DNA from 3 places in the Mesorhizobium sp. M0048 genome. Region 3 is predicted to be linked to each of the others. Evidence: predicted binding sites of a transcription regulator. Region 3 holds the regulator's gene; each other region holds the start of a gene.

Region 1 (2,202 bases), on a different contig from region 3:
AGACGGCGAAGATGACAAGAAAAAACCAAAAGAAACTGAGGCGCAACGACAGCAAAACAGCAATGGTTGTCGCGGGTCGGTCTGGGCAGATTGCCCGGTGACGTCGTGATCCAACGTGAGAACTTCATGTTTTATGCTCCGATCGGCACCGGGATTCTTATCAGCATCGTGCTTTCGTTTGTTCTGTGGCTGCTCAACCGGTAGCGAGGACGGCGAGCCCGCGTCGCCGGAGGAAAAGAACGACGCGGGCCGATCGAAGCTATCCGATCCGGCAGCAAAAAATATAAGGGAAAGAGTTTGCTGCCAGGGCAGACCTTTCCCTGCGCGCCGGTGTTCCTCGCATGAGTAAAAAAGCCCGCCGCACAGTTTGATGCGGCGGGGCCGATCAAGCGCTATTGCACCGGGCGGGGGCTCGGGGTCGGGCACGCCCTGTGCGCGCGGATCACAGGGATTTTAGATTAATCGGCTGCAATACGTCCACCAACCGACGGTTGGACAATACGACGCTTGATTCCGAGAACTTTCCTCAGGGGCAAGATAGTTGCCGGAACTCAGCCTTGGCGCGGCACGTTGCTAAGTCGTTGACCTTCGCAAAGGACGCAAGCAATGGCGAAAGACATATCTCGCGAGGAAGAGCAACGCGGCACCGAAAAAGTTCTCTTCTGGGGCGCTGCAATCGCCCTTGTCCTTTTTGTGTCTCTGGTGACCATCGCCCTCATCGGGACGTCCTGATCTGTTTCGACAGCAGGATTGGACCGGTGGGCGCGAGGTCTTGCCGGGCTGCTAGGCTAGAAGCCGCTCCCATCCGCCGTTTGTCGTCTCGATCCCGAGGCGAGCAGCACGCGCGGAACTCAGAAAAATTAATTGCGCGGGTCACAACCGCAGCAAAACTGTCCCAATCCGAGCCGATCGGCTGTCCTTCTCTGGAGAGGAAAAGCCACGAGAGGACGCTACAGGCCTAACTTCTCCCGCAGCGCATCAATGCGTTTAGAAGCTTCCGCCTTGCTAAGGCCGTCAGCATAGGCGTCAGGCTCGTCGGCCTGTTCGGCCAGAGTTTTCAAATAGGACGCTTGTGCGGGGGTCATTGGATCGTCTCCGCTGACCCAATCTTCCGGGTCCTTTTCGACATTTGCCGACGCCTCGATTTTTGGGTTGTGCCGGTCGACCATGCTCAATCTCCCTTGATGATCACCACAATGAGAATGATCATGATTTGTTCCGCCACCGTGCGGCGTGGGCCAATCGCACAGCTAGGCCGCTCGGCGCCTCACTCAAGATATCGCTAAGTATGGATGAGCCCGCTTCCTCCAATCGATGGATGAAGCCGATCGTGGGCCGGTGCTACTTTGATGCATCGCGCGACTTACCCGACAAGTGCTGGCTCCAGGGGCAAAATATGAGCAAGAGGACTCTCATTGCCATCGCAATCCTCGCGAACAGTGTCGGCTGTGCCGAAGCCAAGGACCGTAAGGTCGAAACCGCGACCCTGGGCACGTACGCCAATTCGAAGAACCTGCCGGTTTGCACCGCGTCGAGCTCAGTCTTCGAAGTCCTCGGTGATAAATGTTTTCTCGTCCCAGGTTCGATGATCTATGGCGACATCGCCGAACTCTCGCAGACAATCACCTTGAGTTGGTAGCCGAAGCAACAGCCTCCCAGCGCAACCTCCATTCTCCGGTATGACGTTGCCCTTGCAGGTGCTGCCGGCGCCCCTGATACTGACCAGCGCAATCTCCAGTCACCACGGGCGTCTCGAAAATTCTTGTGCCGTCCGCACCTGCCGTCGAGCGTGTCGCGCCAACATAGCAGCGCCTCTGCATCGTGTGGGCAACCCAACGCATGCCTTCCGATCCGGAAACTCGCTTGCGCGTTTCATCGTCCATTCGGCAGTGGAAAATTAGGCGGATATGGCAGTGCTCAGGTTGGCGGCGCCGTTCTGCGATCCGCTCGGAGAGGGTGGCGGGTATCCGGGCTGGAAACAGACCAACGCCGGCGCAACCTCACCCTGAAACCAAAAGACAATATCCATGACATCCAACAGCTATGCCTCCCAAGGGTCCAAGCGCCTGCAGACATTCACCATGCCAATTTCCCTATCGCCGCTCCGATAATGAGGGCGGCATCAATTTCATGGAGCAAGCTTTGTCGCCAAGGGGTTCCGATGGCCGCGACCGGGCCCGTGCATACCTCGATCACCATCGC
Region 2 (2,202 bases), on a different contig from region 3:
GCCCAATTGTCGGGCGCAACACCCAGCACCCATTGCCCCTTGACCAGCAGGACCGCGCCGCAAAGTCCGAACGACAGCGCACAGACGCCGCTCAGGAACGAGACGACCAGCAATATCCGGCGATCGTGACCACCCTCAATCCAGAACATCACCCCGATGAGCGAGAGCAGCGCCGTTACCGTCGCGTAGGTGACGATGAAGCCGACACCATCAAACCCGAGATACGTCGCGCCCGCGCAAACAGCCGTCGCAACCAAGGTCGGCAAGATGGCGCGCCTGTAATCGCCTATGCCGAGATATTGCATGGCCGACAGGCAGATAATCAGGAAACCGAGGCTGAGAAGCGCAAGCACGATCTGGCAGAGCCAGGCGCTTGGATCCCTGGTGTAATGCCAGAACAGCACCACATGTGCGACGAGCACGAGAATGCCGCACGCCACCGTCAGCACAAAGCGTGCCTGTGGCGCGGTGAACCAGATCGCAAACATTGTGATGCTAAGGCACGTGCCCGACAGCGCCGCCGCGAGCAGGAGCGAACTGTAATCCAACATGCGTAAGCGACAGCCTCGTGAGCGTTCCGCTGCATTCTAGGTCAGCGACAGTCCGCAAATACCGTTTTTTCAGCCAGTCTTCCGGCGTAACCTTCGGACAAGGTTTACAAAGCGTCGATGCTCCAAGCTTCGACCCCATTTCCGCCGCTTGGCTGTCGAATGGTTTTGCAGTAAGAGGCTCTATCCTCGAACGTAACAGGAACCTCCGTCGCCTGCCCGCGAAAAGCGTGGCAGTATCGGGTGGTGATTCGCAGCATCGGAATCCAGGACCGGCATGGACGACAACAACGATCTTTTCGCCAAATTGGACAAGCAGCCTCAGCCTGCTCGCGCCGCCGCGCGCCCGGCCGATCCGCTGGTGCAGGCGGCGAAGCGGCCGGCGCCCCGCGACGCCAGCGAGAGTTACAGTGCCGCCGACATCGAGGTGCTGGAGGGGCTGGAGCCGGTGCGCCGCCGCCCGGGCATGTACATTGGCGGCACCGACGACAAGGCGATGCACCATCTGTTTGCCGAGGTCATCGACAATTCGATGGACGAGGCGGTCGCCGGCCATGCGACCTTCATCGATGTCGAGCTTTCCGCCGACGGATACCTGTCAGTCACCGACAACGGCCGCGGCATTCCGGTCGATCCGCACCCGAAATTCAAGAAGCCGGCGCTCGAACTCATCATGACGACGCTGCATTCAGGCGGCAAGTTCGACAGTAAGGTTTACGAGACGTCCGGCGGCCTGCACGGTGTCGGCGTTTCCGTCGTCAACGCGCTGTCCGACCATCTCGAGGTCGAGGTCGCGATTGGGCGCAAGCTCTATCGCCAGCGCTTCTCACGAGGCGTTCCGGTGACCGGCCTTGAGCAGCTCGGCGACGTGCATAACCGGCGCGGCACGAAGATCCGCTTCCATCCAGACGAGCAGATTTTCGGCAAGGGTGCTGCTTTCGAGCCGGCGCGGCTCTACCGCATGGCGCGGTCAAAGGCCTATCTGTTCGGCGGCGTCGAAATCCGCTGGACCTGCGATCCCTCGCTGATCAAGGAAAAGGACACGACGCCGGCCAAGGCAGAATTCCATTTTCCGGGCGGCCTCAAGGACTATCTGAAAGCCTCGCTCGGCGACGAATTCCAGGTGACCCGTGAAATGTTCGCCGGCAAGAGCGAGAAGCAGGGCGGTCACGGCTCGCTCGAATGGGCCGTGACCTGGTTCGGCGGCGACGGTTTTATCAATTCCTATTGCAACACCATTCCGACCGCCGAAGGCGGCACGCATGAGGCCGGCTTCCGCAACGTGCTGACGCGCGGCTTGCGCGCCTACGCCGATCTGGTCGGCAACAAGCGCGCCTCGATCGTCACTTCCGAGGATGTGATGATCTCGGCGGCGGGCATGCTGTCGGTGTTCATCCGCGAACCGGAATTCGTCGGCCAGACCAAGGACAGGCTGGCGACGATCGAGGCGATCCGCATCGTCGAAACCGCCATCCGCGACCCGTTCGACCACTGGCTGGCGGACAATCCGCAGGAGGCCTCGAAACTGCTCGAATGGGTGATCGCGCGCGCCGACGAACGGGTGCGCCGCCGCCAGGAAAAGGAAGTGTCGCGCAAGAGTGCGGTGCGCAAGCTGCGCCTGCCCGGCAAGCTCGCCGACTGCACACAGAATGCC
Region 3 (2,202 bases):
GTGTTCCATGCGCGGATGAGATCATGCGACCATTCTTCGGTCGCGGCCTTGTACAATTCATCGAAAGCGGCACGTGAAGCAGCTCCTAGCGAATTGCCGTCGAGATAGATCACTCCTTGCGGCAAGACAAAGCGGTCGCGCATCGCGCCCAGCGGATCCGCGGCATCCATCGCCTTTACGGCCACGAGATCGGGAATTCCCGTCATGATTTGCCTGCTCCCTCAAAAAATCCAACGCAACGCCGGACACGCATCAACTGTTCTTCCATTACCGGGTAGCGCGTAGCAAGGCTCCACCGGCGAGAAGCAGCCTGACCAGGCGGTGGAAACCTGGAGTTAGCCCGAGGTTGGCGTTTTGAGTTCGTTTCGTTCACGGTGCATTGACCAAACCGCACAGTCGATACGGGTTCAATTCCGTGCCCTTTGCCGACCGACGGCCGATGCCAGTGCCGCCTTCAAGGAGGCCAGAACGGCGCAAACGAAAGCAGAATCAAGGGGATGAGGCTCGCGGCGGTGAAAATACGGTACGCCGGTAGGGGACGTCGTTTGTTTCCCGAGCCTTAACGCATTCATTAAACTTTAAACAGTTGCGGAACACAACTGGAACAGATAGTGTCTGTTCTGGGTTTGTTTTCTGATTCTGTTGGGGGTCGCTATGCTGACACGCAAACAACACGAACTGCTTATGTTCATCCACGAAAGGTTGAAGGAAAGCGGTATCCCACCTTCCTTCGACGAGATGAAGGAAGCGCTCGACCTGGCTTCCAAATCCGGAATCCACCGACTGATTACGGCGCTGGAGGAGCGCGGCTTCATTCGCCGTTTGCCCAACCGGGCCCGTGCGCTGGAGGTACTACGCCTGCCTGACTCGATCGCCCCCGGCCTCAATGCGGCACGCAAGTTCTCGCCGAGTGTCATCCAGGGCAGTCTTGGGCAAGGTGCCCCTCGGCAGGGCAAGCCCACATCGTCGCGCGTCCCTGCAGCCGGCAATGACGACGATGTCGTCGCCGCCGTTTCGATCCCGGTAATGGGCCGCATCGCCGCTGGTGTGCCGATCGATGCTATCCAGCACCAGACGCATTCGATTTCGGTGCCGCCGGATATGATCATGGGCGGCGAGCATTATGCGCTCGAGGTCAAAGGCGATTCGATGATCGAGGCTGGCATTTTCGACGGCGACACGGTGATCATCCGCAACGCCGATACGGCGAGCCCCGGTGAGATCGTGGTGGCCTTGGTCGACGAGGAGGAAGCGACGCTGAAGCGGTTCCGCCGCAAGGGCGCCTCGATCGCCCTGGAGGCCGCCAATCCGGCCTACGAGACGCGCATCTTTGGACCAGACAGGGTCAAGGTGCAGGGCAAGCTCGTTGGGCTGATCCGCCGCTACTGAGTTGCGCCCTTGGTGCCGGCTTTTGGATTGTCGGCTCTGCGGTATGGCGGCAGGCCGCGCGCCGCGCGTGAAAATTTCCGCTGCACGTGCCAGGGCCGGTATGATTTTTCGACGGCGAAGCGGATTTCGGCGCGTGTTGCCGCTTGTGGATCGAAATAGACGGCCGCACTTCCCGCGCGCGCCAGTTGCCGTTTGGTGACGACGAGGACCAGCCGGTCGTAGTAGCAGGGATTATGGGCGGTGGCGTCGTCGATGACGATCAAGCTGGCGAAGGCGCAGGCTGGCCGTGCGGTATCGCGGTCCTTGGCTTGCGCAATGATCGCGCCGGATGGATGCCTGGCGAGGCAGAGACCGTCCGTGCAAATGAACGGCATGCCCGGCGGTAGGTCGGCCGGATCGGCAATGTCGAATTGCGGATCGTTCTTTCCAGGTGTTTCCGGCGCGACGATAGCCTCTGATGTGAGCGCGCGTTTCCAGTTGTCGATCGTGAACTCATTCGGGCGTGCCCGGTTGACGGCGAGCTCACCGCTGCCGATCGGCAGCGCGACCAGCCGTGCGTCCTCCGAGATCAATACGTCGGGTACGCGCGTCTGCGTTGTCGTTAGCAAGCCGGCGAGCGCAAAAGGAATTGCCGCGAGCCGCAACCAGGTCGTCGCCATGCTGGCAACGACGAGGGCGATCGTCACCAGAAGGACAGATCTCAGCGAAATCAGACCCACCGCATCGATCGGCGAGCGCTCGGAGATCCAACCGGACAGGGCGATCATCGCCGTCAGCCCTTTGCCCATCACGTAAAGGAAAGGCCCATCCGCG

Evidence for each region. The regulator LexA, encoded in region 3, represses DNA repair genes until DNA is damaged. The targets are predictions, from matches to a motif close to TGTTCNNNNTGTGTTCNG.
Region 1: the regulator LexA is predicted to act here: its motif matches at 1,204-1,221, upstream of NKJ84_RS21070 (DUF3072 domain-containing protein).
Region 2: the regulator LexA is predicted to act here: its motif matches at 738-755, upstream of parE (DNA topoisomerase IV subunit B).

Annotation. Positions count from the first base shown of each region.
Region 1 is NZ_JAMYUV010000027.1:60,056-62,257, forward strand. It holds gene NKJ84_RS21055 (hypothetical protein) at 1-101, shown strand, start outside; gene NKJ84_RS21060 (DUF2905 family protein) at 106-204, shown strand; gene NKJ84_RS21065 (hypothetical protein) at 607-732, shown strand; gene NKJ84_RS21070 (DUF3072 domain-containing protein) at 951-1,169, opposite strand; gene NKJ84_RS21075 (hypothetical protein) at 1,397-1,639, shown strand.
Region 2 is NZ_JAMYUV010000042.1:10,539-12,740, forward strand. It holds gene NKJ84_RS25535 (GGDEF domain-containing protein) at 1-551, opposite strand, end outside; gene parE (DNA topoisomerase IV subunit B) at 826-2,202, shown strand, end outside.
Region 3 is NZ_JAMYUV010000016.1:89,435-91,636, forward strand. It holds gene kynU (kynureninase) at 1-206, opposite strand, end outside; gene lexA (transcriptional repressor LexA) at 655-1,389, shown strand; gene NKJ84_RS16385 (ComEC/Rec2 family competence protein) at 1,383-2,202, opposite strand, start outside.